Regions from separate parts of the Burkholderia cepacia complex sp. TUM26381 genome, predicted to be linked through region 1. Evidence: predicted binding sites of a transcription regulator. Region 1 holds the regulator's gene; the other holds the start of a gene.
The links. The regulator FNR, encoded in region 1, switches genes on or off when oxygen is low (the NO sensors DNR and NnrR bind a similar motif). The targets are predictions, from matches to a motif close to TTGATNNNNATCAA.
Positions count from the first base shown of each region.

Region 2: clpB (ATP-dependent chaperone ClpB) is a predicted target of FNR. The motif match lies at 3,863-3,876, and genes of this name have one in related genera.

Region 1 is NZ_CM172007.1:3,343,946-3,355,915, forward strand. It holds gene pcaD (3-oxoadipate enol-lactonase) at 1-130, opposite strand, end outside; gene ACWMMN_RS31850 (3-carboxy-cis,cis-muconate cycloisomerase) at 130-1,503, opposite strand; gene ACWMMN_RS31855 (CoA transferase subunit B) at 1,592-2,248, opposite strand; gene ACWMMN_RS31860 (3-oxoacid CoA-transferase subunit A) at 2,259-2,972, opposite strand; gene pobA (4-hydroxybenzoate 3-monooxygenase) at 3,116-4,348, opposite strand; gene ACWMMN_RS31870 (LysR family transcriptional regulator) at 4,465-5,391, shown strand; gene folE (GTP cyclohydrolase I FolE) at 5,488-6,123, shown strand; gene ACWMMN_RS31880 (SDR family oxidoreductase) at 6,123-6,926, shown strand; gene epsC (serine O-acetyltransferase EpsC) at 6,979-7,899, opposite strand; gene ACWMMN_RS31890 (hypothetical protein) at 8,037-8,270, opposite strand; gene ACWMMN_RS31895 (DUF3005 domain-containing protein) at 8,549-8,968, shown strand; gene ACWMMN_RS31900 (hypothetical protein) at 9,054-9,317, opposite strand; gene ACWMMN_RS31905 (universal stress protein) at 9,480-9,947, shown strand; gene fnr (fumarate/nitrate reduction transcriptional regulator Fnr) at 10,051-10,797, shown strand; gene ACWMMN_RS31915 (LysR family transcriptional regulator ArgP) at 10,846-11,739, opposite strand; gene ACWMMN_RS31920 (LysE/ArgO family amino acid transporter) at 11,850-11,970, shown strand, end outside.
Region 2 is NZ_CM172006.1:2,056,073-2,068,042, forward strand. It holds gene ACWMMN_RS09600 (ComEA family DNA-binding protein) at 1-549, shown strand, start outside; gene ACWMMN_RS09605 (YidB family protein) at 638-1,075, shown strand; gene clpB (ATP-dependent chaperone ClpB) at 1,193-3,790, opposite strand; gene ACWMMN_RS09615 (Rrf2 family transcriptional regulator) at 3,948-4,466, opposite strand; gene ACWMMN_RS09620 (group III truncated hemoglobin) at 4,718-5,278, shown strand; gene ACWMMN_RS09625 (molybdenum cofactor biosynthesis protein MoaE) at 5,354-5,830, opposite strand; gene moaD (molybdopterin converting factor subunit 1) at 5,890-6,147, opposite strand; gene ACWMMN_RS09635 (molybdopterin molybdotransferase MoeA) at 6,167-7,414, opposite strand; gene thrC (threonine synthase) at 7,649-9,100, opposite strand; gene ACWMMN_RS09645 (homoserine dehydrogenase) at 9,115-10,443, opposite strand; gene ACWMMN_RS09650 (pyridoxal phosphate-dependent aminotransferase) at 10,497-11,735, opposite strand.

The sequences.
Region 1 (11,970 bases):
GGATCTGCGGCGCCCACATCTGCAGGTCGGCGCCGAGCGAGTTCGAGAAGACGAGCCACGGCGCGTCGGCGCGCGCGGCACGGTCGATCCGGTAATGCAGATTCACGCCGTTGACAGTGGCGAAAGGCATCAATGTTCTCCTGGTTGAGTCGTGCCCGCATGCAGCGCGAGCACGGCGTCGACATAGGCCTGCGCCTCGCCGACGTAATGTGCGGGATCGAGCAGCCGCGCGAGCGCGTCGCGCGACAGGTGGGCCGACACGGTCGCGTCGGCGGCGAGCACGTCGAACAGCGTCGCGCCGGTGCGCACGGCTTCCTTCGATGCGTGCTCGACGACATGGTGTGCGTCGAGCCGGCCGATGCGGTCGCCGAGCGCGAGCATCACGGCTTCGCCGAGGATCAGGCCGTGCGTCAGGTCGAGGTTCGCGGCGAGGCGTTCGGTATTGACGTCGAGGCCCGCGACGATCTGCGCGATCTGCGCGAGCGCGCCGCCCGTCAGGCGCGCGAGGTCGGGCAGCGCATCCCATTCGGCCTGCCAGCCGCCGAGCGCGCGCTCGTGTTCCTGCACCATCCCCGCGAACACGGTCGCAACGAGGTTCGGTGCGCGCACTGCGGCGGTCAGCACGGCCGCGCAGCCGACCGGGTTGCGCTTGTGCGGCATCGTCGACGAGCCGCCCTTGCCGGCGGCGGCCGGTTCGCCGAGCTCGCCGACTTCGGTCTGCATCTGCAGCGACACGTCGCGCGCGATCTTGCCGAGCGTGCCCGTCAGCATGCCGAAGCAGGACGCGGCTTCCGCGATGCGGTCGCGCTGCGTGTGCCACGGCACGGCCGGCGCCGCGAGCCTCAGGTCGGCCGCGAGTGCAGCCGTCACGCCCGCCGCCTGCTCGCGCAGGCTCGCGAGCGTGCCGGCCGCGCCGCCGAACTGCAGCACGAGCACGCGCTCGCGCAATTCGGCGAAACGCGCGCGGTGGCGCAGCAGCGCATCGAGCCATTGGGCGAATTTCAGGCCGAGCGTGATCGGCAGCGCCTGCTGCAGCCACGTGCGGCCGATCATCGGCGTCGCGCGATGAGCGCGCGCGAGCGCCGCGAGCGACGCGCACGCTTCGTCGAGCATCGGCTCCAGCACGTCGAGCGTGTCGCGCAGCTGCAGCACGGTTGCGGTATCGATGATGTCCTGGCTCGTCGCGCCCCAATGCACGAACTTCGCGGCCTCGGGGTCGTCGGCCTTCACCTGCGCGGTGAGCTGCCTGACGAGCGGAATCGCGAGATTGCCGCCGAGCGCCGCGCCATGCGCGAGCGCGTCGGCGTCGAGCCGGCCGGCGTCGCACGCGCGCTCGATCGGCGCGACCGCGGCGGCGGGAATCACCTGCTGCGCGGCGAGCGCACGCGCGAGCGCGGCCTCGACGTCGAGCATCCGCTGGATCGTCGCGCGGGGCGACCAGATCCGGTTGAGCGGCTCGGTGCCGCAGATGAGGGAGGTCAGGCGGGCGCTGTCTTCGAGCATGGCATCAGATAGGGGAAACGGCGTGCGCCTATTGTCCACCCAAGCGTGCCAGCCTGCGCGCGAGCGCACGCGGCGGCACGCCGGCGGTTCACGCAGCGGCCTTCTGCGTCGCGTCGATCAGCGGCACGCCGGTCAGTTTCTGCAGTTCGTCGAACGACAGGTCGGTGAAGATCTCGCTCACCGCGAGGCCGTCGGCCGTCACGTCGAGCACCGCGAGATCCGTATAGATACGGCTCACGCATTGCACGCCGGTGACCGGATACGAGCACTGCGCGACGATCTTGCTTTCGCCCTGCTTCGTCAGGTGCTCCATCATCACGAACACCTGCTTCGCGCCGATCGCGAGATCCATCGCGCCGCCGACGGCCGGAATCGCATCGGGCGCGCCCGTGTGCCAGTTCGCGAGGTCGCCGCTCGCCGACACCTGGAACGCACCGAGCACGCAGTAGTCGAGGTGGCCGCCGCGCATCATCGCGAACGAATCGGCATGGTGGAAATACGCGCCGCCGGTGAGCAGCGTCACGTGCTGCTTGCCGGCATTGATCAGTTCGTCGTCTTCCTCGCCGGGCGCGGGCGCGGGGCCCATGCCGAGCAGGCCGTTCTCGCTGTGCAGGAAGATTTCCTTGCTCGGGTCGAGGTGGTTCGCCACCAGCGTCGGCACGCCGATGCCGAGGTTCACGTATGCGCCTTCGGGGATGTCCTGGGCAACGCGCTTGGCCATTTCATCGCGGGTCAGTCGTTTCATCTCGGTCTCCTCAGGCGGCTTGCAATGCATGTTCGGCGGCCAGCTCGGCTGCATGCGCAGCCTGCGGCACTTCGACGACGCGCTGGACGAAAATGCCCGGCGTCACGATGTGTTCCGGGTTCAGCGCACCGAGCGGCACCACTTCCGACACCTGCACGATCGCGACCTTCGCGGCGCTGGCCATGATCGGCCCGAAGTTGCGCGCGGTCTTGCGATACACGAGGTTGCCCCAGCGATCGCCCTTGTACGCCTTCACGAGCGCGAAATCGGCATGGATCGGCGTCTCGAACACGTACGGCTTGCCGTCGATCACGCGCGTTTCCTTGCCCTCCGCGAGCTTGGTGCCGTAACCCGTCGGCGTGAAGAAGCCGCCGATGCCGGCGCCCGCCGCGCGGATGCGCTCCGCGAGATTGCCCTGCGGCACGAGTTCCAGCTCGATCTCGCCCGCGCGGTACAGCCCGTCGAACACCTGCGAATCGCTCTGGCGCGGAAACGAGCAGATGATCTTGCGCACCTGCTTCGCCTTCAGCAGCGCCGCGAGGCCGGTCTCGCCGTTACCCGCGTTGTTGTTGACGATCGTCAGGTCGCGCGCGCCCTGTGCGATCAGCGCGTCGATCAGCTCGGACGGCATGCCGGCCGTGCCGAAGCCGCCGATCATGATTGTCGCGCCATCGTGGATGTCGGCCACCGCCGACTGGAGCGATTCGAAAATCTTGTTGACCATGTCTCTTCCTGATACGAACCCGCGGCTCGATGCGCGGCCTGTCGAGGGGACACGCGCGTGCCGCGTGCCGCGCCGGGGCCGATGTCGATCCCGGTATTTGTTCGCTATTCGAACCTAGATTCGATTAGCGAACGATGGGCCGATCATAGAGTCGCGCACAGCGCGTTGTCAAGGCGGGTTCCCTCGGGGGCCGTCGCGTCGTCGAACGGCAGGCCGACATAGTTTTCGGCGAGCGACTGCGCGGCGGCCCGCGAGCGCGTCACGTATTTCAGCTCGGCAAACTTCAGGCGATTGACGAACGGCGAATCGTCCGGCGACGCGTGCAGCATGTTCGTCATGAAGTACGAGAAGTGCTCGGCGCGCCACACGCGTTCGAGGCAGGTCGCCGAATACGTGTCGAGCGGCGTCGCGTCGCCCGTCCGGTAGCGCGCGCCGAGCGCGCGGGACAGCGCGCGGACGTCGGCCACCGCGAGGTTCATCCCCTTCGCGCCGGTCGGCGGCACGATGTGCGCGGCGTCGCCGGCGAGGAACAGGCGTCCGTGCTGCATCGTCTCCGACACGAAACTGCGCATCGGCGTCACGCTCTTCTGCGTGATCCGGCCCTCGGTCGGCGTCCAGCCGGTATCGTTCGAGAAGCGCGTGTGCAGTTCATCCCAGATCCGCGTGTCGGACCATTCGGCCAGGTCCTCGTCCGGCTTGCACTGCAGGTACAGGCGCGTGACCGTCGGCGAGCGCATCGAGAACAGCGCGAAGCCGTTGTCGTGGTGCGCGTACACGAGTTCGTCGAGCGACGGCGCCGCATCGGCGAGGATGCCGAGCCAGGCGAACGGGTAGACGCGCTCGAACGTATTCAGCCGTTCGGCCGGGATCGTCTGGCGTGCGATGCCGTGGAAGCCGTCGCAGCCGGCGACGTAGTCGCAGTCGATGCGGTCGGCGCGGCCGTCCGCGTGCTTGAACGTGACGAACGGGTGCTCGCCTTCGACGTCGTGCAGCGCGACATCGCTGACTTCGAAATGCATCGAATGGCCATGCTCGACGCCGGCCGCGATCAGGTCGCGCACGACTTCGTGCTGGCTGTAGACGGTGATCGCGCGCCCGCCGGTCAGTTCGGACAGGTCGATGCGATGGCGCTGGCCGTCGAACAGCAGTTCGATGCCGTGATGTTCGAGCCCTTCGCGGCGCATCCGGTCGCCGAGACCGGCTTCGTTCAGCGTGTCGACCGTGCCCTGCTCCAGCACGCCGGCGCGGATGCGGTTCTCGCAGTATTCGCGCGAACGCGCTTCGACGAGGATGGAATCGACGCCTTGCAGGCGCAGCAGATGGGACAGCAAAAGGCCGGACGGCCCGGCGCCGATGATCGCGACTTGGGTGCGCATTGTTCGTCTCCTGAACATTAATTCGAATCGTCGAACACATTTGAGCGCTTTCCCGACTATGCGGCAACGCGATTCAGGAGATATGTTGTATACGTTTTGACGATACTGGACCGGCGATGGATACGCTCGATCTGAACCTGATTCCCTACCTCGTCGCGCTCGACGACACCCGCAACGTGAGCCGCGCGGGCGACCTGCTCGGCGTGAGCCAGCCGCGCGTGAGCACCGCGCTCGGCCGGCTGCGCGAGTATTTCGGCGATCCGCTGTTCGTGCGCACGTCGCGCGGGATGGAGCCGACGCCGCGCGCGCTCGCGCTGCTGCCGGCCGCCCGCGATGCCCTCGCGCAGATCGAGCGCGGCCTCGTCGCGCCGCACGACTTCGATCCGGCCGAGAGCACGCATACGTTCTCGATCGCGCTGTCGGACGTCGGCGAGATCGTGTTCCTGCCGAAGCTGCTGCAGGCTTTCGCGACACGCGCACCGCATGCGAACCTGCGTTCGGTCTCGCTCGCGCACGACGAAGTCGGGCGTGGCCTCGAAGCCGGGTCGATCGATCTCGCGGTCGGCTACTTCCCCGACCTCGACGGCAACAACTTCTTCCAGCAGCGGTTGTTCACGCACCGGTTCGTGTGCCTGATGCGGCGCGGCCATCCGTTCGAGCAGGCGCCGCCGTTCACGGTCGAGCAGTTCCTCGCGTGCGGGCACGCGGTGGTGCGCGCCGAAGGCCGCAGCCAGGAGGTGCTCGAGAAATATCTGGCGAAGCAGCGCATGCAGCGCCGCGCGGTGCTCGAGACGCCGCACTTCATGAGCCTGCCGTTCATCCTGAGCCGCACCGACCTGATCGCGACGGTGCCGCACGCGATCGGCTATGCGTATGCGGCCGAGCACGCGTTCATCGTGCCCGTCGAGCCGCCGCTCGCCCTGCCGCGCTTCGACCTGAAACAGCACTGGCATCGCAAGTACCACAACGATCCGCGCACCGCGTGGCTGCGCGGCGTCGTCGCGTCGCTGTTCAACGACGAGCAGGACGAATGGCCGAAGTGACGAAGGGCGAGCGGCAGCCCGCACGCACGACCCGCGAAAGCATGAAACAATGGCCGGATATCCGCCGCCGCTGGCGGCCTTCGATGGAGCCACTACATGGGTAAGGGTAAGAAATCCGCAGTGACCGAGCCGGCCGCATCCCGGCCGAGCCGTGAAGAAGCAGAAGACGCCGTCCGCGTGCTGTTGCGCTGGGCCGGCGACGATCCCGCCCGCGAAGGCCTGATCGATACGCCCGCACGCGTCGTGCGTGCATACGAGCAGTTCTTCGCCGGCTATGCGCTGGAGCCGCGCGACATCCTCGCGCGCACGTTCAGCGAAGTCGACGGTTACGACGAGATGATCGTGCTGAAGGACATCCGCTTCGAGAGCTACTGCGAGCACCACATGGTGCCGATCATCGGCCGCGCGCACGTCGCGTATCTGCCGAACCATCGCGTGGTCGGTATCTCGAAGCTCGCGCGCCTTGTCGACGCATTCGCGAAGCGCCTGCAGATCCAGGAAAAGATGACCGTGCAGATCGCCGATACGCTGTTCGACGTGCTGCAGCCGAAGGGTGTCGGCGTGATCCTCGAAGCCGCGCACCAGTGCATCTCGACGCGCGGCGTGCACAAGCCGGGCGTTGAAATGGTCACGTCGCGCATGCTCGGCACGTTCCGCACCGATCCGTCGACGCGGCGCGAATTCCTGTCGATCGTCGCCAATCCTTCTTCAGTCAACCTGACGAATACCTGATGGCGCAGACGAAGCAAGCGGCGCACGCGCCCGTCGTGCTCGTGACCGGTGCCGCGCGCCGGGCCGGGCGCGCGTTCGCCGAGTATTTCGCGAAGCATGGGTATCGCACCGCGGTGCATTACGATCGTTCGGCCGATGCCGCGCAAGCGGCCGCCCGCGCGATCGCCGAACGCGGGCGCGATTCGGTCGCGCTGCAGGCCGACCTGTCGGATGCCGCACAGATCACCGCGCTGATCGACCAGGTGTATGCGCGCTTCGGGCGCCTCGACGTGCTGGTCAACAACGCGTCGGTGTTCTGGCAGGACCATTTCCCGAGCTTCGACCTCGCGGCGTTCGACCAGGCGTGGGCCGTCAACTGCCGTGCGCCGATCCTGCTCACGCGCGCGTTCTACGAACGGGCGCGTGCGGCCGGCACGCAGGGAGTCGTCGTGAATGTGGTCGACCAGAAGATCAAGGAAAACTTTCATCGCGACCACTTCAGCTACACGGTCGCCAAGGCCGCACTCGGCAACCTCACGCAGATGCTCGCGCTGTCGTCCGCGCCGGTGCTGCGCGTGAATGCCGTATTCCCCGGGCTGATGCTGCCGAGCGACGACCAGACGCAGGCCGACTTCGAACACGCGAGCCGCGCGTCGACGCCGCTCGCGCGCATCGCCGGCCCCGACGACGTCGCGAGCGCGATCCTGCTGCTGACGGGCAATGCGTACAACGGCGTGGATTTCGTTGTGGATGCGGGGCAGAACCTGATCCGCGTCGACCAGGACGTGCTGTACAAGCACCGCTCGCCCGCCGGCAAGCACTGACGCACACGGCACGCGCCCGCGCGAACCGGGCGCGCCGCCGCCCGCCGCCGCATTACGGCTTCTCGGCGCTCCCGCCTTCGCGGACCTTGCCCTGCGCGACGCTCGTGCCGGCCGGCACGCTGTGCGTGAGCCACACGTTGCCGCCGATCACCGAGCCGCGCCCGATCGTCACGCGGCCGAGAATCGTCGCACCCGCATAGATCACCACGTCGTCCTCGACGATCGGGTGCCGGGCATTGCCCTTCACCAGCGCGCCTTCGCCATCGGCCGGGAAACTCTTCGCGCCGAGCGTGACGGCCTGGTACACGCGCACGCGCTCGCCGATGATCGCGGTTTCGCCGATCACGACACCGGTGCCGTGGTCGATGAAGAAGCTCGGGCCGATCTGCGCGCCCGGGTGGATGTCGATGCCGGTGGCCGAGTGCGCGATTTCATTGATGAATCGCGCGAGCAGCGGCACGCCGAGCTGGTGCAGCGCATGCGCGAGCCGGTGGTGCATCATCGCGAGCACGCCGGGGTAGCACAACAGGATCTCGGTGATGTGCTGCGCGGCCGGATCGCCCGCGTACGCGGCCTGGATGTCGCTGACGAGCAGCGCGCGCACCGCCGGCAACTGCCGGCCGAATTCGCGCGCGATCTCGAACGCACGTTCGTCGAGCTCGGCGAACGGCGTATCGGCATGTTCGGGCAGAAACGGCAGCGCTCGGCGGATCTGCTCGGACAGGATGCGCAGCGTGCTTTCGAGCGTGTGGCCGACGTAGTAGTCGACGCTTTCGTCGGTCAGGTCCGGCGCGCCGTAATGCGTCGGAAACATCGACGCGCGCAGGCCGGTCACAATCTTGCAGATCGCATCGCGCGACGGCAGTTCGCGGATGCCGCGCGGATGGCGCGTGCGATGGAGTTCCTCGCGCGACTCGCGCAAGCCGGCAACGATTTCTTCGAGGTCCCACTGACGGACGGGTGATGTCGACATATGCCAATGCAGGCGACCGCGCTCGGTCGCACGGCCGCTAATAAAGTGACGGGTTCCACAAGATTACCGCGTTTTTTGTCCCGGAGCGGTACACCGGGGATCGGCCGGACGGCCGGCGCTGCGCGAGCGCGGCGGCGTCACATCGTGATGCTGCTCGCGTCGATCCATCGCACGGCCCAGTCGCGTGCGTGCGCGATTGCGTCGCCTTCGTCGTTGAACTGGAGCTCGATCGGGAAAAAACGGTTCGCAACGAGTTCCCCGTCGCTCGATCGGGAGATCACGACGTAGGGTTTGAACGAACCATCGCTGGCGCGCGCGGGCGCGCAGTTCAACAGATAACCGCGGTGCGTGAAGGCAGTAGTCGCTTGCATGAATCCGCCACCTCTAGTCCCTTGCTTTGTTGTTCACTACCCGTCTTTAAGGGTGCTGCGGCGCCCCGGCGCGGGCAGAGGCGGCGAGACTTCATCCCCTGTCGCCGCTTCGCAGGAAAAGAATCATACTCTGTAGAAAACGCGTCTTCTAGCTGAAATAAATCATGACAAATCAGTGCGCGTCGCGCGACCGCGGCGATCGCCCGCGCGCCTTTTCCCGTCGTGCCCGGAACGGGATTTGCTTCGATCCGGAGCGTTTCGCCGCCAGGAGAGCCGCGATGGAATCATCCGGTCAAACAGGTCGTGTACGTCCGCGCAGCATCGAGCTCGACAACGACGACACGCACGACAGCACGGTCGACACCGACGGCAAAAATCGCGAAGCGTCGCGCCTCGCCGGCGGCGGGCCGTTCTCGCCCGACCAGATCACGGGCAGCAACGCCTCGCTCGTCAACGCGATGCCGGAAGCCGGCGACGGCTTCGCCGGTTTCGACAGCCGCCCCGGCGGCAACCACCCGGCGTTCGCACTGCGCGCGGGCTACATGGTGGTCGAGAAAGGCTTCGACGCGCCATCGCCCGGCGATGCGTGGTTCGGCCCCGTTCACAGGATGTACGGCAGCACGTACTGGCCCGGCCACGGACGGCGGCCGGAACGCATCATCGAGCTGACGGCCGTGCCGAGCCAGCCGGGCGTTTGAATCGGTCGTTCGTTTGCGGAGCGGCACCGGTCGACGACCGATGCCGACGGGTCGGCGCGTGCGACCGACGCACGAGTGAACGATTTCACGCATCGGCGTCGACGGTTTCATGCATGCCGCACATCGTGCCGATGCCGTTGCGTTGATCGAAGTCATGTCGAAACGGCGCAGTTGCGATTGAATGGCGATGCGTGCGGTGCATCGATGTGCCGGTCGCGCACGGTCGATGCGCGTACCCACGCAACGCATCACGTCGCTGCGTGCATCTGCGCTCCGCCGCCGGCGCGAACAGCGGCATCGATCCAGCCACGCGCCACATCTCGCGCGGTGCAGCATGCGCCGCGCGCATGGCCGTTCGCCGCTGCAACAGACGCGATGCGACCACGCGACCCGACGGGCACCTCGCTGCAAAGTCCCCGCCGTTGGTTTACTCTGCCTCGCAGCATTGCGCATTGCCCAGCCTGATCGGCCATCCGGCCGACTTCGTTTCAACCCGCCACTCGGAGACACTATGTACAAGCGTATTCTGGTTGCCGTCGACGGCAGCGACACGTCCCGCCATGCGTTCGATGCCGCACTGGCGCTCGCGAAAGCGCACGGCGCCGAGCTGCAGCCGTTCTACGTCGTCGAGAACGCCGCGATCTACTACAACGTGCCCGGCTACGATCCGTCCGTGCTGCGCGATCAGCTCGTCGCACAGGGCAACGAACTCGCTCGGGATTTCTCGAAGCTGATGCAGGCAGCCGGCGTGAAGGGCGAAACGCGGCTGAACGAAGCGACGTCGCTCAACGATGTCTCGTCGCTGATCCTCGACGGCGCAACAGCGTTCGGCGCCGATCTGCTCGTGCTCGGCACGCACGGCCGCCGCGGGTTCCGCCGCCTCGTGCTCGGCAGCATCGCCGAACAATGCGTGCGGCACGCGACGCTGCCCGTGCTGTTGATTCCGGCGGCCGCGAACGTCGACGAACAGGCCGCCTGAACGCCATCCGGCAGGCGCCACCGGTCGCGACGTTTTGTCACCCGACAGCGGCAACTTGCGGTGGGACAATGATTCCGTCGATTCAACGCCGGAGTAAACGATCATGCTGACGCCCGTCGCCACACGTCCCGCCGCCACGCCTCATGCCGGTAGCTGGGCTCCTCGCCAGGCCGCGCACTGCTCGTCGTGCGCAATGCGGCACCTGTGCATGCCGCAGGGCCTGGCACCTGAAGCACTCAGTCGCCTCGAGTCGGTCATCTGCGCAGCGCGCCCCGTGAAGCGCGGTGAAGCGCTGTTCCGCGAAGGCGACGCATTCGACAACCTGTATGCCGTGCGCTCGGGTTCGCTGAAAACCGTCGCGACGCGCCATGACGGCCGCGAACAAGTCACGGGCCTGCATCTTGCCGGTGAAGCGCTCGGCCTCGACGGCATCTGCGACGATGCCCATCCGCGCACCGCGGTCGCGCTGGAAGACAGCTCCGTCTGCGTGATCCCGTACAGCGCGCTGAAGACCCTGTGCTCGGAAGCCGGCTCGATGCAGCTGCGCATGCACAAGCTGATGAGCGAACAGATCGTGCGCGAAACGTCGCAAACGATGCTGCTCGGTTCGCTGAATGCCGAAGAGCGCGTCGCCGCGTTCCTGCTCGACGTCTCGTCGCGTTACCTGAAGCGCGGGTACTCGCCGTCGGAATTCAACCTGCGGATGACGCGCGAAGACATCGGCAGCTATCTCGGCATGACGCTCGAAACGGTCAGCCGCACGCTGTCCAAGTTCCAGAAGCGCGGCCTGATCGAAATGCAGGGCCGCCACGTGCAGATCGTCGACTTCGACGGCCTGCATCAGGTCTGATCCTGCGCGGCGCGCGCGGTTCGCGCGCCGCCTGCATCGCATCCCGAATCAATCGAGAAACAGTGCGGCGCGCGTCTTCAGCGCCGCGCTGAAATCGTCGAGCCAGCCGATCGACAGACGCCAGCTCTGCCAGTAGAGATCGATGTCGATGGTCCGCCCGCGCGACATGTCCACGAGCTCACCCGCCGCCAGTTGGCGATCGACCATCCGGTCCGGGCACATCCCCCATCCCAACCCCGTTTCGCATGCGCGCAGATAGCCTGCGACGTGCGGTATCCAGTGCTGCGGCGGATCGAGATCCGCGCGCGTCACGCGCCGGATGAAACGCGCCTGCAGCCCGTCCTTCGGATTGAACATCACGCACGGCGCGCGGCGCAGCGCATCGCGCGTGATGCCCGCACCGAAATAGCGTTCGTAAAACGCCGGCGAGCACACCGCGCGATAGCGGATCCGCCCGAGCCGCTCCGACCGGCATCCCTGGATCGGCTCCGCCTGCGCGGTCACCGCGCCCTGCACGCTGCCGTCGCGAATGCGCGACGCCGTGTAATCCTGGTCGTCGATCACGAGGTCGAGCAATGTCTCGCGCTCCGTGCAAAACGGCCCGACCGCATCGATGAACCACGTCGCGACGCTGTCGTCGTTGACGGCCACGCGCAACGTCGGCCATGCACTCGCGATCTGGCCCGGCAGCGCCGGCATCCGGCCGCCCAGTTCGGCTTCCAGCAGTTGCACGCGCTCGGTGTGCCGGCACAGCAGCGCGCCCGACGTCGTCGCGACGCACGGCTGCCCGCGCTTGACGAGCACGCTGCCAACCCGTTCCTCCAGCAGCTTCACGCGCTGCGACACGGCCGACGGCGTGACATTCAGCTCCTTGGCCGCCCGCTCGAACGAACCGTGCCGGATCACGGCTGCGAGGGCATCGAGCAACGCGTAGTCGAGCATTAGATTTCCTTAATCTGCATTAGGTGATTTAGCTTCTCTTATCTTCATGCTGACCGCAGACTAGCGCTACCCGATTCATTCGTCTACTGCTTCTAACGCTGCCCATCATCATGAACTGGCTCGCTTTCTCCCACGGCGCCGCCCTGTGCGGATCGCTCATCGTCACCATCGGCGCACAGAATGCGTTCGTGCTCCGTCAGGGCATCATGCGCTCGCATGTCGGCAAGATCG
Region 2 (11,970 bases), on a different replicon from region 1:
GCGGCCGTCGAAGTCAACTCGGCTGACCAGGCCGCGCTCGAATCCGTGAAGGGTCTCGGGCCCGTGAAATCGAAGGCGATCATCGACGAACGCACCAAGAACGGCCCGTTCAAGGACGCCGACGATCTCGCGAACCGCGTGAAGGGCCTCGGCACGAAATCGGTCGGGCATCTGGAGGAAAACGGCCTGACGATCGGCGGCTCGTCGACGCCGCCGAAGGGCGTGAAGCTGTCGAAGCCGGCCGCGACCGCACCGGCCACCACGCCGGCCACGACGACGGCAGGCACCGCGTCGACGTCCACGACCGCGACGGCCGGCACGACGACTGCAGCGCCGGCCCCGGCGGCCAGCGCACCGGATGCGGCGGCGAAGCCGGCCAAGGCCAAGCGCGCATCGAAGAAGGAAAAAGCAGCGGCCGCAGCGGCGGCATCCGCCGACGCGGGCGCGAGCGCGCCGGCCGCGGCGTCGTCCGCGAAGGCGGCGAAGGGTTCGAAGAAGAAGAGCAAGAAGGACAAGGCAGCCTCCGCCGCCGCGGCGTCGGGCGCCTGATGTGCGCCGCGCGCGCGACGGCGTGCGCGCGGCATTCGTTCAACGGGCGCCGTCGTCACGGCGCCCTTTTCAGTGAAGGTGAAGAACCATGGGTCTCCTCGACATCGTTGGCGGTCTGATCGGCGGCCAGGCAGGCGGCAACTCGCAAAGCGCGCTGATCACGACCGCGCTCGAATTCATCAACAACCAGCCGGGCGGCCTGAACGGCCTGATCGAGAAGTTCAAGGCAGGCGGCGCCGGCGACATCATCGGTTCGTGGGTCGGCAACGGCCAGAACCAGCCGATCTCGCCGGATGCGCTGCAGAACGTGCTCGGCTCGGACGCGATCGGCGCGCTGGCAAGCAAGTTCGGCGTCGACCCGTCGATGGCGTCGACCGTCCTCGCGCAGGTGCTGCCGCACGTCGTCAACCACGCGACGCCGGACGGCGCGGTGCCGGCCGACGGCCAGGCACAGGTCGACACGTCGAACGTGCTCGGCTCGCTGTCGCAGCTCGCCGGCCTGTTCGGCGGCAACAAGCAGGGCTAAGCATGCCACGCTACCGGGCGGCCCGTTCGGCCGCTCCATAAGCAAACACCCCGCCAAGGCGGGGTGTTTGTTTTTGCGCGCCCGGCGCGAACCGGGCACGCAGCCGCTGGCAGGCGATCAGTGCACGACGCGGTCGAACACGAACTTGCCGTCGTGGACGTCGACCGGAATCACGTCCTTCGGACCGAAGCGGCCCGCGAGGATCAGCTTCGCGACCGGGTTCTCGATCTCCTGCTGGATCGCGCGCTTCAGCGGCCGCGCACCGAACAGCGGATCGTAGCCGACCTTCCCGATCTGTTCGAGCGCCGCTTCCGACACGTCGAGCGCCATGTCGAGCTTCGCGAGCCGATCGTGCAGCCGCGCCAGCTGGATCTTCGCGATCGACTGGATGTTGCTGCGGTCGAGCGCATGGAACACGACGACGTCGTCGATCCGGTTCAGGAACTCGGGGCGGAAATGCTGCTTCACCTCGAGCCACACCGCGTCCTTGATCTCTTCCTGCGGCGCACCCGTCATCGCCTGGATCACCTGCGAGCCGAGGTTCGACGTCATCACGATGACCGTGTTCTTGAAGTCGACCGTGCGCCCCTGCCCGTCCGTCATGCGGCCGTCGTCGAGCACCTGCAGCAGCACGTTGAACACGTCCGGATGCGCCTTTTCGATCTCGTCGAGCAGGATCACGCTGTACGGCTTGCGGCGCACGGCTTCCGTCAGGTAGCCGCCTTCCTCGTAGCCGACATAGCCCGGCGGCGCGCCGATCAGCCGCGCGACGCTGTGCTTCTCCATGAACTCGCTCATGTCGATGCGGATCAGGTGCTCTTCCGAGTCGAACAGGAACGACGCCAGCGCCTTGCACAGCTCGGTCTTGCCGACCCCCGTCGGACCGAGGAACAGGAACGAACCGTACGGACGGTTCGGATCCGCGAGACCCGCGCGCGAACGGCGGATCGCATCGGCCACCGCGCTGATCGCCTCATGCTGGCCGACCACGCGCTCGTGCAGCTTTTCCTCGATGTGCAACAGCTTCTCGCGCTCGCCCTGCATCATCCGCGACACGGGAATCCCCGTCGAACGCGACACGACTTCCGCGATTTCCTCGGCGCCGACCTGCGTGCGCAACAGGCGCGGACGCGTCGGGTTGTGCTGCTCCTGCTCTTCGGCCTGCGTGACCTGCTTCAGCTGCGCCTCGAGCTGCGGCAGCTTGCCGTACTGCAGCTCGGCAACCTTCTCCAGCTTGCCGTCACGCTGCAGCCGCGCGATGTCCGCACGCACCTTCTCGATCTCTTCCTTGAGCTGGGCGCTGCCCTGCACCGCGGCCTTCTCGGCGGTCCAGATCTCTTCCAGGTCCGCATACTCGCGGCCAAGGCGATCGATCTCTTCCTCGATCAGCTGCAGGCGCTTCTGCGACGCTTCGTCCTGCTCCTTCTTCACGGCTTCGCGCTCGATCTTCAGCTGGATCAGACGACGGTCGAGCTTGTCCATCTCTTCGGGCTTCGAATCGATTTCCATCTTGATCTTCGAAGCGGCTTCGTCGATCAGGTCGATGGCCTTGTCGGGCAGGAAGCGGTCGGTGATGTAGCGGTGCGACAGCTCGGCCGCGGCGACGATCGCCGGATCGGTGATGTCGACGCCGTGGTGCAGTTCGTACTTCTCCTGCAGCCCGCGCAGGATCGCGATCGTCGCCTCGACGCTCGGCTCGTCGACGAGCACCTTCTGGAAGCGGCGCTCGAGCGCGGCGTCCTTCTCGATGTACTTGCGATATTCGTCGAGCGTGGTCGCGCCGATACAGTGCAGCTCGCCGCGCGACAGCGCCGGCTTCAGCATGTTGCCCGCATCCATCGCGCCTTCGGCCTTGCCCGCGCCGACCATCGTGTGGATTTCGTCGATGAAGACGATCGTCTGGCCTTCGTCCTTCGCGATGTCGCTGAGCACCGCCTTCAGGCGCTCCTCGAATTCGCCGCGGTACTTCGCACCGGCGAGCAGCGCGGCCATGTCGAGCGACAGCACGCGCTTGCCCTTCAGCGTCTCCGGCACCTCGCCGTTGACGATCCGTTGCGCGAGCCCTTCGACGATCGCGGTCTTGCCGACGCCCGGCTCGCCGATCAGCACCGGGTTGTTCTTCGTGCGGCGCTGCAGGATCTGGATCGAGCGGCGGATTTCGTCGTCGCGGCCGATCACCGGGTCGAGCTTGCCCGCACGGGCGCGCTCGGTCAGGTCGACCGTGTATTTCTTCAGCGCTTCGCGCTGGCTTTCCGCGTCCTGGCTGTGCACCTGCGAGCCGCCGCGCACCGCGGCGATCGCGGCTTCGAGCGCCTTGCGCGTGAGGCCGTGCTGACGCGCGAGCTTGCCGGCCTCGCCCTTGTCGTCGGACGCGGCGAGCAGGAACATTTCGCTCGCGATGAACGTGTCGTTGAGCTTCTGCGCTTCCTTGTCGGCCTGATTCAGCAGCCCGGCCAGTTCACGGCCGATCTGGATGTCGCCGCCCGTGCCCGTCACTTGCGGCAGGCGCGAAATGGCTTCGTTCAGCGCGCCTTGCAGCGCCTGCACGTGAACACCCGCGCGCGACATCAGCGAGCGGGCGGAACCGTCGTGCTGCGCGACCAGCGCCGCGAGGACGTGAACGGGTTCGATGTATTGATTGTCGCGGCCTGCCGCGAGGCTTTGCGCGTCCGCGAGTGCTTCCTGGAACTTGGTGGTGAGCTTGTCGATTCTCATTTAGTCGAGACCTCCAATTTTCGATTAACACCAAGATGAGGATGGTTATGCGGCTTTCAAGCGAAATTCGGGTTGATTCAGCGCAAAAATTGCTGGATAGACTGGAAGTGGCCCGGGGACGGGCCGCGGTCGGCGCGCGGGGCGCGGCTCCCGCGTGTCAGTGCGTCTTGGACGGCGGTTCGGCGACTGCCGGCGCTTCGTCCGGCGACGTTGCGGCACGCACGAGCGCGACCGGACGGATGCCGAGCAGCGCCACGAGCGGCGACGCGGGCTCGGCCAGTTCGCCTAGCGTGTGACGATCGAGTTCGGCGAAAAAGGCATCGCGCGCGGCCGCCAGCACGCCCTTCAGTCGGCACTGCGGCTCGATCACGCAGCCGCGCGAGTCGCTGCCGTCAGCCGAAAAGCAGCCGACCAGCGCAAAGTCGTTCTCGGTCGCACGCACGACCTCGCCGACCGTCAGTTGCAGCGATTCGGGGAACAGCCGCAGCCCGCCATTGCGGCCGCGCACGGTGTCGACCCATCCCAGCTCGCCGAGCTGCTGCACGACTTTCATCAGATGGTTCTTCGAGATACCGTAGGCATCCGAGATCTCCTGGATCGTCGCGAGCCCCTCGCCGCGCACGGCAAGGTACAGCATCACGCGCAGCGAATAGTCGGTGTAGTCAGTGAGTCTCATGGGCGAATACGGAAATGATCGATCGTGCCCCGATAACGTGAACCGGGCCGACCGCGATGCACGCGGGGCCGGCTGACGGCCCCGTTCCGCCACCCCGGGTTGCCGGGATCGCGTGCGCGCAATAAGATGCGTGACAGTTACACGTTTTTCAGGGGGTATTGGACGCTATTCTGCGTCAAAATCCGACCGGCGTCCTCCCCGATCACCACGCTACCGCCCGTCGCCGCCCCGATCTACCCGCCCTTTTTGCCATGACTGCCCTGCCTGCCTCGCCCGAAACCGCACCGGCGCGCCCTCGCGACGCCGAGCCGACCGAAGACAACATCCGCGAACTCGTCTACGCGTTCTACGATCGCGCGCGCGCCGATCCGCTACTGGGGCCCGTGTTCGACGCGAAGCTGGCCGGCCGCTGGGACGACCACCTGCCGAAGATGGTGACGTTCTGGTCGAGCCTCGTGCTCGGCACCAAGGGGTATCGCGGCAACGTGCAGCAGGCGCATCAGCCGCTCGACGGGATCGAGCCGGCCCATTTCAGCCGCTGGCTGGCGCTGTTCCTGAAGACCGTCGAGACGCGCTACGCGCCGCCCGCGGCGATCCGCTTCATGGAGCCCGCACTGCGGATCGCGCAGAGCCTGCAGTTGAGCCGGTTCGGCTGGGACTATCAGATTCCGCCCGAGCAGCAGGCGCTGCTCGACGCGATCGCGCCGCGCCGCCGCGACGCGGGGGACGATCCGCACGCGCCGCCGTCGCGCGCCCGCGGCGAACCGTTTCCGACGAAGATCATCGGGCGCAGCATCGATCCGGACGCGTAACCGACGGCGATACGCGACGCCCGGCGGCAACGCCACCTGCGGCACATGGCCGCACCGCCTGCCCGGATGCCGCGCTCAGCGCGGCGTGTTGCCCGACTCGACGCCCCAGCGCGCGAGCGCAGCGTCGTCGGTACTGCGCGCATCGACCCAGCGCTCGCCGTCCGGCGTCGTTTCCTTCTTCCAGAACGGCGCTTCGGTCTTCAGATAGTCCATCACGAACTCGCACGACGCGAACGCATCGCCGCGGTGCGACGCGACCGTCGCGACCATCACGATCTGGTCGAGCGGCAGCAGCTTGCCGACGCGATGCACGATCGCGACGTCGATGCCCGGCCAGCGCCGGCCGGCCTCGGCCGCAATCTTCTCGAGCGCCTTCTCGGTCATCCCCGGATAGTGCTCGAGCTCCATCGCGGCGACCGAATCGCCTTCGTTCAGGTCGCGCACCGTGCCGACGAAGCACGCCACCGCGCCGATCTTCGGGTTGCGCGCGCGCAATGCCGCGACTTCGGCGTTCAGATCGAAATCGCCGGCCTGGACTCGTACTGTTGCCATCATCTGCCCCTGTCGACCAGAGTGAGCGCTTGAGCGCTTGCTCGGATCCCATGCAAAGCTCAACCGCCCGTCACCGGCGGAAAGAACGCGACCTCGCAGCCTTCGGTGAGCCGCGTGTCGGGATCGGTCATCTCGTGGTTGCACGCCATGCGCAGCGCGCGCCCTTCGGCGAGCGTCTCGGCCCACGCGCCGCCGCGCACGCGCAGCCATGCGCGCACGTCGCCGACGGTCGTCACGCTGTCCGGCACGTTTGCCTCTTCGTCGGCGACGCCCAGTGCCTCGCGCACGCTTGCAAAAAATTTCAGCTGAATCTTCATGGTTCGGGAAGCCGTCGCGTTACGACAGCAGTTCGGAAAACGGAATGAAACGCACGGTCTCGCCCGCGCTGATCGCGTGCTGTGGCGGATTGTCGATCAGGCCGTCGCCCCAGACCGTCGACGTCAGCACCGCCGAGCTCTGGTTCGGGAACAGGTCGAGGCCGCCCGCCGCGTTGACCCGCGCACGCAGGAATTCGTTGCGCCGGTCGCCCTTGCTCTGCGAGAAGTCCGCCCGCAGCGACAGCGCGCGCGGCGCGACGTCGCGCACGCCGGACAGGCGCAGCAGGAACGGCCGCACGAACAGCAGGAACGTGACGAAGCTCGAAACGGGGTTGCCGGGCAGCCCGATGAAGTGCGCATCGGCGCGCGCGTCGCCGCGGCGCACCGCGCCGTACGCGAGCGGCTTGCCGGGCTTCATCGCGATCTGCCACAGCGCGAGCCGCCCTTCGGACTCGACGGCCGGCTTCACGTGATCCTCTTCTCCGACCGATACACCGCCGCTCGTCAGGATCACGTCGTGATCGCGCGCGGCCTCGCGCAGCGTGTCGCGTGTCGCGGCAAGCGAATCGGGCACGATCCCGTAGTCGGTCACGTGGCAGCCGAGTCGCTCCAGCAGCCCGCGCAGCGTGAAACGGTTCGAGTTGTAGATCGCGCCGGGCTTCAGCGGCTCGCCGGGCATCGTCAGTTCGTCGCCGGTGAAGAACACCGCGACGCGAATCCGCCGCGCAACCGACAGCTGCGCGCAGCCGACCGATGCGGCCAGGCCGAGCGCCTGCGGCGTGAGCCGCGTGCCGGCCGGCAGGATCACCGACCCTTGCCGGATGTCGGCGCCCTGCGCGGTGATCCACTCGCCGGCCTTCGGCGTGTGCAGGATCTCGACCGCGTCGCCGTCGGCCGACGCCTGCTCCTGCATCACCACCGCGTCCGCGCCGGGCGGCACCGTCGCACCGGTGAAGATCCGCGCGGCCGTGCCGGCCGCGAGCGCTTGAGCCGGATGACCGGCCGGAATGCGCTGCGACACCGGCAACCGCCGATCGCCGTGCAGCAGGTCGGCGACGCGCACCGCATAGCCGTCCATCGCGCTGGTATGCATCGGCGGCACGTCGAGCGGCGAGCTCACGTCGGCTGCCAGCACGCGGCCGAGCGCATCGAGCGTGGCGACGGTTTCCGCGCCGGGCAGCGGCTTCGCGGCATCGAGCAGCGCGGCGAGCGCCTCGGCGGTCGACAGCATCGGCGCGCGCGGCGCCGCGGGATTCGGGTTCGACATCGATGGAATCGGGGATCGTTGGAGTCAATACGTCATTGTAGCGACGCCGCCGCACGGGCGCGCGATATGGCGGACATGCGAAAACTGTGATCGGTGCGAACGTGCGGGTCTGGCACTTGTTTCGCGCGACAGGCAATGCCCGGGCGCCAAACGAAACGGCCGGAACCCCGATCCGTTCGACGAATCGGCATTCCGGCCGTCCTGCGCCGCCGGGCCCGCGGGCCCGGCCGTGCGTCATGCGCCCGTGTGCGCGACGATGAAGTCCTTCACCTGCTGCGCGTCGGCCTTCACGACCTCGAAGCGCTGCGGCAGCGCCTCGAGCCCGTCGAATGCGGCCGGCCGCTCGGCCTCGCGATCGAGCGCTTCACGGATCGTCTCGCCGAACTTGATCGGCTGAGCCGTCTCGAGCACGACCATCGGCACGCCTGCGTCCAGATGTTCGCGTGCGACCTTCACGCCGTCGGCCGTGTGCGTATCGATCATCGTGTCGTAGCGCGAGAACACGTCGCGGATCGTCGCGATCCGGTCGGTGTGGCCGCTGCGGCCCGACACGAAGCCAAACTCGGCGACGCGCGCGAAATCGCCGCTCGCCGCGAGATCGAAACCGCCCTTCTCCTCGACATCGCGGAACAGCTGCATCACGCGCGCCGGATCGCGGCCGAGCAGGTCGAACACGAAGCGCTCGAAGTTCGACGCCTTCGAGATGTCCATGCTCGGGCTGCTGGTGTGATACGTGTTCTCGGCGCTGCGCACGCGATACGCGCCCGTACGGAAGAACTCGTCGAGCACGTCGTTCTCGTTGGTCGCGACCACGAGCTTCGCGATCGGCAGCCCCATCATCCGCGCGATGTGGCCCGCGCAGACGTTGCCGAAGTTGCCCGACGGCACCGTGAACGACACGCGCTCGTCGTTGGACTGCGTCGCTGCGAAGTAGCCCTTGAAGTAGTACACGACCTGTGCGACGACGCGTGCCCAGTTGATCGAGTTGACCGTGCCGATCTTCTGCTGCGCCTTGAACGCGTGATCGTTCGAGACGGCCTTCACGATGTCCTGGCAATCGTCGAACACGCCTTCGACCGCGAGGTTGAAGATGTTCGGATCCTGCAGGCTGAACATCTGTGCCGTCTGGAACGCGCTCATCTTCTTGTGCGGCGACAGCATGAACACGCGCACGCCGGCCTTGCCGCGCATCGCGTACTCGGCCGCGCTACCCGTGTCGCCCGACGTCGCCCCGAGGATGTTCAGCGCTTCACCGTGCTTCGCGAGCGTGTACTCGAACAGGTTGCCGAGCAGCTGCATCGCCATGTCCTTGAACGCGAGCGTCGGGCCGTTCGACAGTTCGAGCAGCGACAGCGCTGCACCGTTCTCGGTGCCGAGCGTCTTCAGCGGCGTGATGTCGGACGCGTTCTCGCCGTGGCGGGTGTTGCTGTACACGTCGGCCGTATACGTGCGGCGCGTGATCGCGCGCAGGTCGTCGGCCGGCACGTCGTCGCAGAACTTCGACAGGATCTCGAACGCGAGATCCGCGTACGACAGCGCGCGCCAGCGGGCGAGCTCGTCGGCGGACACCTTCGGGTATTCGGCCGGCAGGTAGAGCCCGCCGTCCTTCGCGAGGCCGCCGAGCAGGATGTCGGAGAACGTATGGCGCTCGCCGATGCCGGCGCCGCGCGTGGAGATGTAGTTCATGTCGCCTTCCGTCCTCAGTTCAGCGCTTCCATGCGCAGCTTCGTCACCTTCGACACGACCGTCGCGAGGCTCTCGATTTGCGCGATCGCCGCATTGACGTTCTTCTCGACCGTTTCGTGCGTGATCAGGATGATGTCGGTTTCGCCGTTCGCGTCGTCGACCTGCTCCGACTCCTTCTGCAGCAGCGCGTCGATCGAGATGCCCGATGCGGCGAGGATGCGCGTGATGTCGGCCAGCACGCCGGTCTGGTCGGCGACGCGCAGGCGCAGGTAATAGCCGCTCGTCACTTCCTCGATCGGCAAGATCGGCGTGTTCGACAGGCTGTCCGGCTGGAACGCGAGATGCGGCACGCGATGCTCCGGGTCGGCCGTATGCAGGCGCGTGACGTCGACGAGATCCGCGACCACGGCCGATGCGGTCGGCTCAGCGCCCGCGCCCTTGCCGTAGTACAGCGTCGTGCCGACCGCATCGCCGTGCACGACGACGGCGTTCATCGCGCCTTCGACGTTCGCGAGCAGGCGTTTTTCCGGGATCAGCGTCGGGTGCACGCGCAGCTCGATGCCGTTTTCGGCGCGGCGCGTGATGCCGAGCAGCTTGATCCGGTAGCCGAGCTCTTCCGCGTAGCGGATGTCGGTCGCATCGAGCTTGCTGATGCCTTCGACGTACGCACGGTCGAACTGCACCGGCACGCCGAACGCGATCGCGCTCATGATCGTCGCCTTGTGCGCGGCGTCGACGCCTTCGATGTCGAAGGTCGGGTCGGCTTCCGCGTACCCAAGCTCCTGCGCGGCCTTCAGCGCGGTCGCGAAGTCGAGCCCGCGATCGCGCATTTCCGACAGGATGTAGTTGGTCGTGCCGTTGATGATGCCCGCGATGTACTGGATGCGGTTCGCGGTCAGGCCTTCGCGCAGCGCCTTGATGATCGGGATGCCGCCGGCGACGGCCGCTTCGAACGCAACCATCACGCCCTTTTCGCGCGCGGCCTCGAAAATCTCGGTGCCGTGCACCGCGAGCAGCGCCTTGTTTGCCGTCACGACGTGCTTGCCGTTCGCGATCGCGCGCAGCACGAGCTCGCGCGCGATGCCCGTGCCGCCGATCATCTCGGCGACGATCGCGATCGACGGATCGTCGACGACGGCGTTGAAGTCGTCGGTGATCTGCGCGACGGCGGCGTCACCGCCGAGCGCAGCCTGCGCCTTGGCCGGGTTGCGCACGGCAATGCGCGCCACCTCGATGCCGCGCCCCGCGCGTCGCTTGATTTCTTCCTGGTTGCGGCGCAGCACCGTGAAGGTGCCGCTGCCCACAGTGCCGAAGCCCAACAGGCCAACTTTGATCGGTTCCATGCTGCGTGTGATCGATGAGTAAGAAGTAGTGAATTCCGTGTGGCCTTGACCGCTCACACCGAATGGCGCTTGCGGTAGCCGTCGAGGAAGCGTGCAATCCGGTTGATCGAATCGGTCAGGTCGTCGAGGTTCGGCAGGAAGACCACGCGGAAGTGGTCCGGCGTCGCCCAGTTGAATCCCGTGCCCTGCACCAGCAGCACGCGCTCCTCGAGCAACAGGTCGAGAATGAACTGCTGGTCGTTCTGGATCGGGTAAAGCTTCGGGTCGAGGCGCGGGAACATGTACAGCGCGGCCTGCGGCTTCACGCAGGTCACGCCCGGGATCGACGTCAGCATGTCGTACGCAAGCTCGCGCTGCTTGTACAGGCGCCCGCTCGGCACGATCAGCTCGTTGATGCTCTGGTAGCCGCCGAGCGCCGTCTGGATCGCGAACTGCCCGGGCACGTTCGCGCACAGGCGCATCGACGACAGGATGCCGAGCCCCTCGAGGTAATCCTTCGCGCGCCGGCGGTTGTCGCCGCCGAGGCCCGATACGGCCATCCAGCCCGCGCGGTAGCCGCACGAGCGATAGCTCTTCGACAGGCTGTTGAACGTGACGGTGATCACATCCTCCGACAGCGCCCCCATCGCCGTGTGCTCGAGGCCGTCGTAGACGATCTTGTCGTAGACCTCGTCGGCAAACACGATCAGCCCGTGCTGGCGCGCGATCTCGAGCAGCTCGAGCAGCAATTCGTCGGAATAAAGCGCGCCCGTCGGGTTGTTCGGGTTGATCACGACGATCGCCTTCGTGTTCGGCGTGATCTTGCTGCGGATGTCGTCGAGATCCGGCATCCACGCGTTCTGCTCGTCGCACACGTAGTGCACGGGCGTGCCGCCCGACAGGCTCACCGCCGCCGTCCACAGCGGGTAGTCGGGCGCGGGCAGCAGCACTTCGTCGCCGTCGTTCAGCAGCGCCTGGGTCGCCATCACGATGAGCTCGGACGCGCCGTTGCCGATGTAGATGTCGTCGAGGCCGACGCCCACGACGCCCTTTTCCTGCGTGTAGTGCATCACGGCCTTGCGCGCCGAGAACACGCCCTTCGAATCCGAATAGCCGGACGACGCCGGCAGGTTGCGGATCATGTCCTGGATGATCTCGTCCGGCGCGTCGAAACCGAACGGCGCGAGGTTGCCGATGTTCAGCTTGATGATGCGGTGGCCTTCTTCCTCGAGGCGCTTCGCGTGCTCGAGCACCGGGCCACGGATGTCGTAGCAGACGTTGAGCAGCTTGTTCGACTTCTGAATCGGTTTCACGACGACACGGTTCCTGGGTTGGCCTTGCGGCCGGGGGGACGGGATCAAAACTGGAAAGCGGCCGGTCTGTGCGCGCTGTCTAGACTGGAAAAAGCGGGCGGTCGGACGCGGCTTGTGGCGACGCACGACGCAAGTGGCGCCCGGGGGCGACCAAAAAGTTATAATTTAGCGGATTTTGGCCGACTTTCGCAATGCACCATAGCCGCGCCGGGCCCGCGCCGTCAGGCGTCCCCGT